One region of the Limosilactobacillus sp. C0001E2 genome, then DNA from elsewhere that is predicted to be linked to it. Evidence: predicted binding sites of a transcription regulator. Region 1 holds the regulator's gene; each other region holds the start of a gene.
The links. Region 1 encodes HrcA, which represses chaperone genes, less so after heat shock. Its sites were predicted from a motif close to TTAGCACTCNNNNNNNNNGAGTGCTAA; they were not measured.

Region 2: AC1EKL_RS07905 (ATP-dependent Clp protease ATP-binding subunit) is a predicted target of HrcA. The motif match lies at 1,944-1,970, and genes of this name have one in related genera.
Region 3: groES (co-chaperone GroES) is a predicted target of HrcA. The motif match lies at 1,893-1,919, and genes of this name have one in related genera.
Region 4: clpP (ATP-dependent Clp endopeptidase proteolytic subunit ClpP) is a predicted target of HrcA. The motif match lies at 1,897-1,923, and genes of this name have one in related genera.

Annotation. Positions count from the first base shown of each region.
Region 1 covers NZ_JBWPXC010000005.1:29,881-33,401, forward strand. The annotation lists gene dnaK (molecular chaperone DnaK) at 1-354, opposite strand, end outside; gene grpE (nucleotide exchange factor GrpE) at 387-959, opposite strand; gene hrcA (heat-inducible transcriptional repressor HrcA) at 970-2,019, opposite strand; gene AC1EKL_RS06420 (hypothetical protein) at 2,179-2,499, shown strand; gene AC1EKL_RS06425 (response regulator transcription factor) at 2,527-3,213, shown strand; gene AC1EKL_RS06430 (sensor histidine kinase) at 3,203-3,521, shown strand, end outside.
Region 2 covers NZ_JBWPXC010000009.1:4,244-7,764, forward strand. The annotation lists gene ptsP (phosphoenolpyruvate--protein phosphotransferase) at 1-1,321, opposite strand, end outside; gene AC1EKL_RS07895 (phosphocarrier protein HPr) at 1,324-1,590, opposite strand; gene AC1EKL_RS07900 (hypothetical protein) at 1,691-1,888, opposite strand; gene AC1EKL_RS07905 (ATP-dependent Clp protease ATP-binding subunit) at 2,149-3,521, shown strand, end outside.
Region 3 covers NZ_JBWPXC010000003.1:84,419-87,939, reverse strand. The annotation lists gene groL (chaperonin GroEL) at 1-1,505, opposite strand, end outside; gene groES (co-chaperone GroES) at 1,548-1,832, opposite strand; gene AC1EKL_RS04130 (redox-sensing transcriptional repressor Rex) at 2,035-2,682, opposite strand; gene AC1EKL_RS04125 (ABC-F family ATP-binding cassette domain-containing protein) at 2,860-3,521, shown strand, end outside.
Region 4 covers NZ_JBWPXC010000003.1:113,302-116,822, forward strand. The annotation lists gene AC1EKL_RS04250 (gluconeogenesis factor YvcK family protein) at 1-294, shown strand, start outside; gene whiA (DNA-binding protein WhiA) at 309-1,241, shown strand; gene clpP (ATP-dependent Clp endopeptidase proteolytic subunit ClpP) at 1,287-1,880, opposite strand; gene AC1EKL_RS04265 (hypothetical protein) at 2,403-2,534, shown strand; gene AC1EKL_RS04270 (zinc ribbon domain-containing protein) at 2,752-3,144, shown strand; gene AC1EKL_RS04275 (hypothetical protein) at 3,163-3,521, shown strand, end outside.

The sequences.
Region 1 (3,521 bases):
AGTGATGACCGCCTTATCAACTGTATCACCAATATAGTCTTCAGCGTACTTCTTCAAATATTGAAGAATCATTGCTGAAATTTCTTGTGGAGTATACTTTTTACCTTCAATATCAACTGTGTAGTCCTTTTCACCCATGTGGCTCTTAATTGACTTCACAGTATTTGGATTTGTAATTGCTTGTCGCTTAGCCACTTCTCCGACTTGGGTTTCACCATTCTTAAATGAAACAACTGATGGAGTAGTCCGGCCACCTTCAGGGTTAGTAATAATCTTTGGTTGATTACCTTCCATAACGGCAACCGCGGAGTTGGTAGTCCCTAAGTCGATACCAATAATCTTGTTACTTGCCATAATTATCCCTCTTTTTTATTAACTAATTTCCATTATTGAGCTACAACAACCATTGCTGGGCGTAAAACCCGGTCCTTCAGAACATAACCAGCCTGGAGAACTTGAACAACGGTGTCAGCTTTTTGATCACCACTTGCTGCGACCGTTTGGACCGCCTGCTGAGTGTTCGGATCAAACTGCTTTCCTAATGCATCAACTTCTTTGATGTCATGATCAGCTAACGCTTTCTCTAAATGATCATGGACCATTTGGATACCCTTCTTCAACTGCTGACCATTTTCATCAGAAACGTCAATGGCTAATGCTCGCTTTAAGTTGTCGAGCACTGGTAAAATACTGGTTGCCAAATCTTGTCCATCGTATTTTGCCATTTGACTTCGTTCTTTTTCAAAACGTTTGGTCATATTCTGGATTTCAGCTTCAGCCCGTAAAAATTGATTGTCCTTTTCTTCAAGCTGGTTTTTAAGATCAGCAACCTGTTTCTTTAATTCATCAGTAGCTGAAGGAGTTTGATTCTTTTTTACTGATGAAGCTTTTTGAGTTTGCTCAGCAGTCTTTTTTTCTTTCGCTGAACTACGTTCGTTTGCCTTTTCTTGCTTGGCCATTTAATCCCTCCTAAGAACCATAATAATGATGATAATAGTTAAGCAACCGCTTAGCTAGTTCCTTTCGAAATGCATCCACGATTCCAATCGTTCGTGAATATGGCATGGCGGTTGGCCCCAATACAGCAATCATTCCTTCACCGTATTGATCAACATTATACTTAGCAGTAATTAACGAGTAGTTATTTAAAACATCACTATTCGCAATCTCATTACCAATTTTGACAGTAATCCCAGATCCCTCACTATCCGAATCAATAATGCGTGAAATCCGGTCATTTGTGTCTAACAGTTCATACAATGCCTTCATTTCACTAGGGCTTTGCTTACCAGCAATTCCCATTAAATTAAGTCGACCACCAACAAAGAAGCGTTCACGTTCCGCCTGGGAAATAATGTTGTCGAAAATATCCAAAAAGCCTTCCGGACTTTCTAAATAGTGATGAACCTGAATCGGCAAGTCAGTCTGCAGTCGTCGAACAACTTCAACTAAAGTCTTGCCGGTCAGTTGATCATTAATCATCCGGACAACTGCCTCTAGTGCATCGGTATCCATATCCCGTGGAATACGGAAAGTTTGGTTTTCAACGTCACCAGTATCTGTGATCAAGATTCCCATAACCTTTTGATTACCTAATGGCACCAAACGAAACCCACTCAAACGGGCATCCTTTGGTTCCGGCTTAATTGTAAATGCAGTTAATGAAGTCAACTGTGATAAAATATCAGCAGAGTGCGAAATGATCTCGTCAAGTTTGGCAAAGTTCGTACCTAGCGAATTCTGAATAACTACTAAATCGTTATCAGAAACACTATCTGGATCAAGTAAATGGTCGACATAATATCGATAGCCCTTTTTTGAAGGAATCCGGCCCGAAGAAGAATGTTCTTTCGTAACCATTCCCTCATGCTCCAAATAAGCCATTTCATTACGAATCGTTGCTGAACTGACTTTCATTGGTAATTGACCAACGAGCACTTTGGAGCCTACAGGCTGCCCAGTGTCCGTATACTGTCGAACAATTGCTTTTAAGATTGCTTCTTGACGCTGTGTTAGCATTTTGATCACTTCCTTTTAGCACTCTTCATGGCTGAGTGCTAGACACACTTTATAATATACCAACCATCTTTCTAAAAGTCAAGAATAGTCAAACATTTTCTAGGAGAAGTAAAGTCAGAACGTCATAACTATATTCAACCAAAAAATACCCATGAAGCAATGGTATTAATTCAAAAATTATTTAATGAGTATCGTCACGCCCCATTAACCGATGTTTTGCTAAACTACCACAATGATTTTGTCCACCGGTTACGATCCGATATTCACGATGCCGCAGTTCGAGAAGGTGACCGTGAACAACTCCATAGCTTAGAGCAAATGATTCACGCGATGGAAACCTGGACAAGAATTCGGCTTAGCAACCAACCCTTTAATGGTAAAATGAAAAACTTTCACCTGGTTGTCAGTCAACATCCGCACTTTAAACGCCGCGTTCACAAAATTAATGGTTCAAGCAGTCACCGTGCTAGCCGCCATTAATTTTCAAATTCGTACAGGGAGAATACCATGACAACTATTTTTATCGTTGAAGATCATCAGCCACTAATCCAACAAATTAAAAACGCATTGCAGAGATGGCAATACCAAGTAAACACTGTTCATAATTGGCAAAACGTCGCCAATGAAATTCATGACACTAAACCGGATCTAATTCTTTTTGATATAACTTTGCCAACTTTTGATGGTTATTACTGGATTCACGAAGTCCGTAAACAAACCAACGCTCCAATCATTGTCATTTCAGCAGGAGATATCGACCAAAATATTATGCATTCGATTGCAACGGGTGCCGATGACTACATTATGAAGCCCTTTTCAATGGCAGTCTTATTAGCAAAAATTCAAGCGCAATTACGCCGATTCAAAGACAATAATGCTCTTAGTGAAAACTTAACTTGGGAAGAAAACCAATTTAATCCACTTACTAATGTGTTAAGTAATCCGTCAGGACAGATTAAATTATCACCTACCGAGGGAGCCATGATGACAGTTCTTATTAACCATCTAGGGCAGACAGTTAGTAAAGATCAATTACTGGAGTGGCTGTGGCAAGGCGGTAAATTCTTAAATCAAAATACATTAAGCGTCAATATCAGCCGTCTTCGAGCCAAGTTAACAACCATTGATCTGGCAGATACATTACGAACTGATCGCGGCCTCGGCTATCGTTTGGTGAAAGTCAATGAAAAATAACTATTTCATTAGGCAAATTCTGCCAACCGTAATTGTTTATCTCATCGTAATCAGCTTAGCCTTTCTATTAAGTTTGCTATACCACCTCAGATTCAGCTTAGCAATTGATTTGGTACGATTTTCTTGTCCGTTCTTAATCATTTATCTAATCAGTAGTTTTACTTATACTCGACACCGAGTACAGCTTCTCCAACAAAACCAACCGTTTTCGCCGAAAACACCAGTTGAATATCAACTAACGGTTAACTACCAAACACTAAACAAGGCAACTCAACTTCAAATCCATCAATTACGTCATGATGAGCAAG
Region 2 (3,521 bases), on a different contig from region 1:
CAAATTGATCAATCATTGTCACGGCTGCTGGCGTTTCAACCATCATCCCGACTTGAACATTATCAGGAATCTTAATTCCCTCATCAGTAAGCTTTTGCCGTTCTTCATCAACAATCTGCCGGGCTTGGCGAAATTCCGATAATGTCGTCACCATTGGAAACATAATCGCGATTTTACCATAAGTAGCTGCCCGCAGTAACGCGCGGATTTGCGGACGAAGTAACTCTTGATGAGCTAATCCGAGCCGTAAGCCTCGCAATCCTAGCGCCGGGTTACTACCATCATCATAACTTGCGTCCTGAACTAATTTATCACTACCAATATCAAGAGTCCGAACCACAATTAGTCGTTCTGGCATGGCAGTAGCAACCTGCTTATAAATCGCAAATTGGGCATCCTCGCTGGCAAACCGGGCATCCTCCATTAGCATAAATTCCGTCCGGAATAATCCAACCCCTTCCGCACCGCTATGTGTAATGGAATTAATTTCGTCTGGCAAGGACATATTTGCAGCAATCCGAATCCGCTGCCCGTCAGTACTGCGCGTTTCCTGATGTTTCAACTTACCAAGTGCACTGTTTTCACGTGCATACTGGCCGGCCATTTTCTGGTATTGATCAATCTCCTGCGGTGAAGGTTGCAAAATGACCTTACCGTGAATACCATCCACAATTGCCACCATGTCATCATGAGCATATTTGGTCACTCCATGAGTTGCTACAACACTTGGAATGGCTAGTTCTTCGGATAATAAAGAGAAATGTGATGTTGCACCGCCTTCATCCGTTACCAGGGCAGCAACTAATTGACGATCAAGGCGAACAACCTGAGTTGGACTAATTGAATGGGCGATTACAACCGCCCGGTGGTCTAAATTAGCAACATCTGGAATCGGCTCTTGTAACAAGTGGCTCAAAAGGCGTTGGCCAAGGTCATGAACCACCCCGACCCAAAAAGGACTGCTGACTGCAATCGTGGACAGCTTTTGTAAACGATCTACCAACTGTTCCACCGTCCACTCAGCGGTCCAATGGTTTTCAATTAACATATCCATCGCCAGTTGGCGGACGGCTGGATCATTGATAACGGTCTGGAGCGTCCGAATGGTCATAATTGGTCGACCAAATTCTGCTTCCGCCTGGTCACCAATTTGTCGCAAATCATGGTTAATTAAAGAAAAAGAATCACGAAGCCGCTGTGCTTCATGATTCTCATCATCCGCGACCTTATTAGGTGCGGCCAGACTGGATGCCCCCATGACATAGACCGGTGCGATGGTAATCCCGCCACCGGCAGCAATGCCGTTGAGTGTGTGGGACATGATTAGTCAGCCAGTCCTTCCTTCTTCATTGTGTCTTCGATTGCTGCAATGGCATCCTTTTCGTCGTCACCTTCAGCAGAGATTGTTACTTCAGCGTTTTGACCAACACCAAGTGACATTACACCCATGATTGACTTCAAGTTAACGCTCTTACCGTTGTAAGTTAAGGTAATGTCTGAAGTAAACTTTGAAGCAGTTTGTACTAAAATCGTTGCAGGACGTGCGTGGATTCCAGTTTCAGCAGTAATAGTAAAATCACGTTTTTCCATTATAATCATTCTCCTTAGAACAATAATAGTTAAGCAGCACTTTTCGCGCTTTACTTTGTTTTATTATAGCGATTGTAAGCGGTAAATACAAGCGTAAAAATTACGATTCAGCCCGCTCACTAATTAGATGATAGTGAATTTCTCCACCATGCTTGGCATCCCCCTCAATTTGGGAACGGTATTGATAACTTTGAAACACATTTTGAAAATCCATGAACTGTTCCGGCTTAATGATCAGTTCTTTCACCTTTCCCGCATGCAGTTGATCCAATTGTGCTTGGTAATCAATTTCTGACAACCCATCATCCCCTTTAAAAAGTTTCTACTATATTATACATGATTTTCGCACCAATTTAGCAATCATTCATAAAGAGTGCTAAAATTTATTTGGATGCAGAGGTGATTAAACGGCGATAACGCTTGATCCAACAGCGTTTATTCACAATTCACTCAATCAGTGCATTCCCTTGCTTTCTGAAAAAAAGTAAGTATAATTATAATCAATAGTCAAGAAAGGTCAAACTTTTTTGAAATTAATGAAGGAGGTATCTTTCGACAATGTTATGTCAAAACTGTCACGAAAATCCTGCAACCATTCATCTACAAATGATGGTTAATGGTCAGAAAATGCAGGTCGACCTCTGTCAAAAATGTTATGAAGAATTTAACAATCAACAATTAAATATGATGAATGGAGGAAATGATATGAATAATGGCGGATTTGCCTTCGGTAACATGGACGACTTTATGAAGGCACTCAATAATATGCAAAGTCAAGCCGCAGCTGGTGCTTCCCAAAACCAACGTCAAGGTGGCAACGGTCGTGGCGGTAAAGGCGGCATGCTCGCTCAATTTGGGATCAATATGACGGACCTTGCCCGCCAAGGAAAAATTGACCCGGTTATTGGCCGTGATAATGAAATTAAGCGGGTCGTTGAAATTCTCAACCGGCGGACCAAGAATAACCCGGTTTTAATTGGTGAAGCCGGAGTTGGTAAGACGGCGGTCGTAGAAGGACTCGCTACCGCGATCGTATCGGGTGACGTTCCAGAAAAACTGCAAAATAAGGAAATTATTCGTTTAGACGTGGTTTCCCTTGTTCAAGGGACTGGAATTCGTGGTCAATTTGAACAGCGGATGCAACAATTAATTAAGGAAGTTTCGAAGAACCCGAACATCATTCTCTTTATTGATGAAATCCATGAAATCATGGGTGCCGGAAACGCAGAAGGCGGCATGGATGCCGGGAACGTTTTGAAGCCTGCTCTGGCACGTGGTGATTTCCAATTAATTGGTGCTACGACCTTAAATGAATACCGGAAGATTGAAAAGGACGGTGCGATAGCCCGGCGGTTCCAACCAGTTCAAGTGGAAGAACCTTCCGTTGACGAAACTATTCAAATCTTAAACGGGATCAAGACCCGTTACCAAGACTATCACCACGTCAAGTACACGGATGATGCCATTGTGGCCGCTGCCAAGCTATCTGATCGTTATATCCAAGATCGGTTCCTGCCAGACAAGGCGATCGACCTCTTAGATGAAGCGGGTTCACGGAAGAACTTGACTTTAAAGAATGTCGATCCGGCCGCAATTGAAAATGAAATCCACACTGCTGAAGCCCATAAGCAGCAAGCCGTTGATAATCAAGACTATGAAAAGGCGGCCTTTTATCGGGATCAGGTTACTCGCTTGACCAAGGCTAAGAAAGCCGCTGAAGAAAACAAAGTTGAAGATGAAGCAACGGTAACCGTTAAGGATATGCAGGATATTGTTGAAGAAAAGACCAACATTCCGGTCGGTGATTTGCAAAAGCAAGAAGAAACACAACTCAAGGATCTTGACAAAAAGCTTGACGCTCACGTTATTGGACAAACGGAAGCTGTCGATAAGATTGCACGGGCCATTCGTCGGAACCGGATTGGTTTGAA
Region 3 (3,521 bases), on a different contig from region 1:
GCAGAACGGGTAACCTTGGTTGGGTCAACAATTCCGGCATCAATCATATCTTCGAATGTGCCATTAGCAGCGTTGTAACCAACACCTGGCTTTTCGTTCTTCAATTTGTTGACAATTACAGAACCTTCAACACCAGCATTTTCAGCAATTTGACGAACTGGAGCTTCTAGCGCGTTCTTTACAATGTTAACACCCGTTGCTTCATCGCCAGAAACATCTTTTTCAATTGCTTCAATATCAGGAATAACGTTTACCAAGGCTGTTCCACCACCTGGAACAAATCCTTCTTGGACAGCAGCCCGCGTCGCGTTCAAAGCATCTTCAATACGGTACTTCTTTTCCTTAAGTTCGGTTTCAGTAGCGGCACCTACCTTAACAACAGCAACACCACCGGAAAGCTTAGCCAAACGTTCTTGAAGCTTTTCCTTATCAAAGTCAGAAGTTGATTTAGCAATTGCTTGCTTAATTTGGTCCACCCGTTCAGCAATGGCATTCTTGTCACCACTACCGTCAACAATGGTGGTAGCATCCTTTGTAACCGTAACCTTGTTAGCTTGACCTAATTGATCAACAGTAACGTCCTTTAATTGCATCCCAAGATCATCGGAAATAACTGTTCCACCAGTCAAAATCGCAATATCTTGTAATTGAGACTTCCGCCGGTCACCAAAACCAGGCGCCTTAACAGCACATACGTTAAAGGTTCCCCGAATCTTGTTCAAAACAAGGGTTGGTAATGCTTCACCGGTAATATCATCAGCAATGATCAAGAGGGAACGACCTTCTTGGACAACTGATTGTAATAATGGAAGAATGTCTTGAATGTTGCTAATCTTCTTATCTGTAATCAAGATGTATGGGTTATCAAGGTCTGCTTCCATCTTGTCATTATCGGTAACCATGTATTGAGACATGTAACCACGATCAAAGCTCATCCCTTCAACCACGTCCACACTAGTTTCAACACCACGGGAATCTTCAATTGTAATGACACCATCATGACCAACCTTTTCCATGGCGTCAGCAATCAACTTACCAACTTCAGGGTTAGCAGCTGAAATTGAAGCGATTTGTGCAATGTCATCCTTGGTCTTAACATCATGGCTCATCTTGTGTAATGCTGCTACAGCAGCTTTAGTCGCCTTTTCAATCCCGCGCCGAACACCAACTGGATTAGCACCAGCTGTAACGTTCTTCATTCCTTCGTTAACAATGGCTTGGGTAAGGACAGTAGCAGTCGTGGTCCCATCACCAGCAATATCATTCGTCTTGGAAGCAACTTCAGCCACTAACTTAGCTCCCATATTTTCAAAGTGGTTGTCTAAGTCAATACTCTTGGCAATCGTAACCCCATCATTAGTGATTGTTGGTGAACCATAACTTTGTTCCAAAACCACGTTCCGTCCCTTAGGGCCAATTGTCGTCTTAACTGTATCCGCAAGCTTGTCAACACCAGCCATCATTGACTTACGTGCATCTTCACCAAATTTCAAATCTTTTGCCATAAATTTTCACCTCATTGTAAGAAAAGTTAATTTGTTAATGAATTAATCAACAACCGCAACTAAGTCCTTGTCATGAACAACTAAGTACTTATCGCCTTGGTATTCAACTTCATTACCAGCGTACTTATCAAAGAGGACTGTTTCGCCAACCTTAACACTAACTGGCACCTTGGTCCCATTATCAAGAACTCGACCATCGCCAACAGCGATAACTTCACCAGTAGTTGGCTTATCCTTAGCGTTGGAAGCTAAAACAATCCCTCCAACAGTTTCTTCTTTTTCCTCTGCGGCCTTCATAACCACGCGATCTCCTAATGGCTTTAACACGTTAACCCCTCCAAATATCATTAATTTCTGTAATCATTTAGCACTATTTAGTAGTGAGTGTTAGCACTTAAACGTCTTAAGTGATAACCACATTTCTTAGTATAACATCATCTTGCCTAATTACAACTAAAAAGTTTGACCTTTTTTGACTAATTCAACTTAAATTAGCAAAAAAGCCGGGCAACGCCCGGCAATTCTTGTTTTATTCGTCTTGTCCATTAAGATGATTACTTTCAATAAAGTAAATTAATGTTTGGAGTTCGTTTGTCAAGTCAATATTTTGAACTTGCACATTATCCGGCACTGACAAACGAACTGGCGAAAAGTTTAAAATTCCGTGAACACCCACTTCAACTAAATCGTCCGTGACTGATTGTGCTTGGGATGCCGGAACCGTCAAAATCACCACATCAATCTGTTGTTCCTTAATCTGTTTTTTTAGTTCGTTAGCTGGGTAAACTGGAATACCGCTCTTGATGGTGTTGGCTAAGGCTGGCTTAGGGTCAAAAGCAGCACTTATCCGCAGATTAGTGCTTTGGTGGAAGTTGTAGTTCATTAAAGCACTTCCTAAACTACCGACCCCAACTAACGCTACACTTGTGAGCTTATCCTGGTTCAAAATTCCCTTAAAAAACTTAATAAGACTCTCAACATCATACCCATATCCACGTTTTCCCAACTCACCAAAGTATGAGAAATCACGCCGGATAGTTGCCGAGTCAACTTGAACCGCCTCTGAAAGTTCCGTTGATGATACTCGACGTTTATTAGCATTTAGCAAAGCATTTAGATACCGATAGTATACTGGTAAACGCTTGGCTGTTGCCCGCGGGATTTTACGCGTTGGCATAACCAAATTCCTCCATTCAATTTAAAACGTTTGTGAATTAACCTACTTGATATTCTAGCAACTTATTCTAACTTTGTGAACCTTTTTGCAAGAAAAGATCCATTTAGTAGTTACTGCTTTTTTATGCTAAAATCGTTTTAGAATACTATTAATACTGAAATTAAACGCGGTTACTGAATGATATTACTCCAAGCAAACCATGTCGAACGTCGCTTCGGTGCTGACGTTTTATTTCACAATGTCAATATGCAAATTAACGAGCATAGTCGAACTGCCCTCGTGGGTAGAAACGGTGCCGGTAAAACAACCCTGCTGAAAATGATTGCCGGCATTACAGAGCCAGATGAAGGAACAATTTCAAAAGCCCATCACCTTACCATTGGATACTTAGCTCAAGACCAGGGATTAGATTCACAAAACACAATTTGGGCTGAATTAGATTCGGTTTTCACGCCATTACATAAAATGGAGGCTGAAATTCACCAACTGGAGGAACAATTAGCGACATTGGATAGTACTACTGATCAATACCAGCACGTTATCCAGCAATATGACGACCTCCAAACCACCTTTAAGGAGCGTGGTGGCTTTGAATATGCATCTAAAATGCGGGGTGTGCTAACCGGGTTTGGTTTTGATTCCTCGATGTATGATCTACCCATCAACTCACTCTCCGGAGGGCAAAAAACTAAGCTGGCCCTTGCCAAGATTCTTTTACAAGCACCTGACCTGTTAATCTTAGATGAACCAACGAACCATTTAGATATGAATGTTTTGAGCTGGTTAGAAGACTACCTCCGCGGCTATGCTGGTTCTGTGCTGGTAGTTTCGCACGACCG
Region 4 (3,521 bases), on a different contig from region 1:
ACGGATCATTTTACGGATGCTGATCATGTCCGGGTATTGAACCGCCACCTCGGTGAGCAGTTTATTGATACGGTATTAGTAAATGTTCAACCGGTGCCGAAGGATTACATTAATTTTCAGGAATGGAATGAGATTTCGCAGCCCGTTACGCATGATTTTGCTGGATTACGGGATCAGGGCTGTCGGGTAATTTCAGCTAATTTCTTGCGATTACGTGATAATGGGGCGTTCCATGATCGGGATAAGGTAGTAAGCGAATTGCTTAACCGGCTCCACGATGTTCATGCTGATTGAGAAAGGGTGATTAGATGTCATATGCAAGTCAGGTCAAAAAAGAATTAACTGGCTTAACGGTGCATAAGGATAACGCACAGGCTGAATTAATGGCCTTAATCAGAATGAATGGGGCGCTAGGAATTGCTAATCAGCAGATGGTACTAAGTGTCCAGACAGAGAGTCCGGCAATTGCCCGGCGAATTTATTCGTTGTTAAAAGATTTCTATAATGTTGAATCAGAAATCGTGGTGCGACGAAAAATGAAATTGAAAAAGAATAATACCTATGTTGTCCGTCTGCGGTATCACGTGAAAGGATTATTAACGGAATTGGGGATTTTAGACGGCTTCCATATTATGGAGCGGGTCCCAGTTCAGCTTCTGAAAAATGATTTGATGATTCAGTCTTACCTAAGGGGAGCTTTTTTGGCAGGCGGTTCAGTTAATAATCCTGAAACTTCCCGCTACCACTTGGAAATTTATTCCTTGTATGAAGAGCATAACGAGATGATTGCCGAAATGATCAATCATTTTCAATTGAACGCGCGTACAACTGCCCGACGGAGCGGGTATATTGTCTATTTGAAAGAAGCAGAAAAGATTGCTGACTTTTTACAATTAATTGGGGCGACCAATAGCATGTTAGAGTTCGAAAACATTCGAATCGTGCGTGACATGCGCAATTCCGTGAATCGGCTTGTTAATTGTGAAAATGCCAATATGGATAAGGTGGCCAATGCGGCTAATAAGCAGGTCGCAAACATTCAATTTATTGATCAGCATGTCGGTTTGAACAACATTCCAGAGAAATTACGGGAAATTGCTATGACACGGTTGGCCCATCCAGAAGTGAGTTTAAAGGAGCTCGGGGAGTTAGTTCCTGGTGGGCCAATATCTAAATCAGGGGTTAATCACCGATTAAGAAAGTTGAATGCTTACGCGGATAAGATAAAAAGTGGCCAATAAAAAAGGTGTTGCGATAATTCGCAACACCTTTTTGAGTTAGTAGCCTTAGTTTGCCTTTGGCTTGTTTTCCATGATGCCATCCAGTAAACCATAATCAACCGCCTCTTGAGCAGTTAAGTAGTGGTCCCGTTCAGTATCTTGGTTAATCTTTTCGATTGGTTGACCGGAATTTTCTGCTAGAATTTCGTTAATCATCTTACGAGTCTTCAAAATTTCTGTTGCAGCAATTTCAATTTCGGTTTGTTGACCTTGTGCACCACCAGAAGGTTGGTGAATTAACACTTGGGAGTGTGGTAAACCAAACCGCTTGCCCTTAGCACCGGATGAAACGAGGACACTTGCCATTGAAGCAGCCATCCCAATAACGATGGTTTGGACATCTGCCTTAATGAAGTTCATCGTATCATAAATTGCCATTCCGGACGTAACAACACCACCAGGTGAATTAATGTATAAGTAAATATCTTTGGTTGAATCTTGCGCGTCTAAGAAAAGAAGTTGCGCAACGATTGAATTTGCCATGTCGTCTTCAATGGGACCAGAAAGCATAATGATCCGATCCTTGAGAAGCCGTGAATAAATATCATAAGCACGTTCACCACGTGATGATTGTTCAATCACAGTTGGAACTAAATTCATATTAAGTGGCCTCCTTTTAGCACTTATTAGCGTTAATTGCTAACGTATGATTGTATTTTACCCTATAGGTCAAGAAAGGTCAAATAAAATTACTGATGAAAAAAGAGGTTGAATTTTATTCATCCTCTCAAGTACTATTTTAAGTTTTCTGCAATTAGGTCCAGTTCTAAATCAGCACATTCGTTATCTAATTGATCTCGATCTTGATCTGGTTTAATTTCAAACATTTTGAATTGTAAGTCTTGCTTGGACATAATAATCCTCCATCTTAGTTTGGTGTTTGAATTGGTTAATTAAGTTAAACACCGTGATCTTTTAACAGTTTCCATATTATCTTAAATTGGTATAGTTATCAAGAAGTTTATCATTACAGTTTTGATAAACGTTTGCATAAAATGGTCTAACTTTAAGGAGTGGTTAAAAATTACAGGTTCTGGATGGAAAGGTTGCGCTTTTTGCAGCATTTAGTTATAATCGGAATGTTGATTATTAACGATAATATATTAAAGGAGGCATATTGACATGCGTAAAGCACATCCACATGGCGTACAAGGCCGTCGTCCAGTTGCTCCTAAGTACAAGCGGGCATTAAAGGAAAAGAAGATTGAAGAAATTCGTAAGTGGGCTAAAGAAAAGCCAGCTGACGAAAAGTAATCAGTTTAATTATTAAATTATGAGCAGGAATCATTTGATTCCTGCTTTTTTTGTGACTTCAATCAAACGTTTTTTATCGGATGATATCACTTGCAACGCTGGTTTAACAATGATGATATTCCTAGCTAGATAGGATTGTTGACTGACCATTGACTACTTATTGATAATTTGATATATTTTTAGCGATTTAGGAGGTTAATTTTTAGGGAGGATTAAAATGAAAAAATGTCAACGTTGTGGCCAGTCAATGGCGGAACGCTTACTAGTTTGCCCACATTGTGGTCAACCAGTTCCTGGAGCATTAGAAAATGACCATTCTAGTAGTCAACTGGAATCTTCAGAACAAGTGCCAGAACAATCCGCGGAGAAAATTGAAGCTGTCGTACCAAATGTTGGGAATAGTGTTCATTCCCATTCTGTAGATTCAGGAAGTTTTGGTTGGGCCATACTTGGCTTCTTCATTCCATTAGTAGGGTTGATTTTATTTTTAGTGTGGAGAAAAGAACGACCGATGAATGCAAATTCTGCGGGAATTGGTGCCTTGATCAGCGTTGTAGCTAATTTAGTATTTTTCGTATCGTTAACGATTATTGTAATTCTAGCGAGTTAGATTTGGGAGGATTTAGTTATGAAGCGAGTTTGGTACCATAATAAGGTTTACTGGATTTCAATTGTGGCAGTGTTGGCGGTTCTAATCGCACTTGTTGATGTGGCAACTTATCATGGAATCCATAAGTTGCAAGCGGCAGGAGAAAGCACGGGACTAGTGGTTAATCACCATGATGATCACGCTGCAAGAGTCAAGGGGAAGATTAAACTGACGTATGATTCATACCAATATACCGATCAAAAGACTTATCATTTAAACCGGGACGTTAATTCTTGGGATCATGCTAATATTAAGATTAATAGTGTGACAATTTATAAATTGGCTAAAGATTATCAAAGAATCGGCCTTGATGGTAAATCTGGCAATTGCGTGATGCT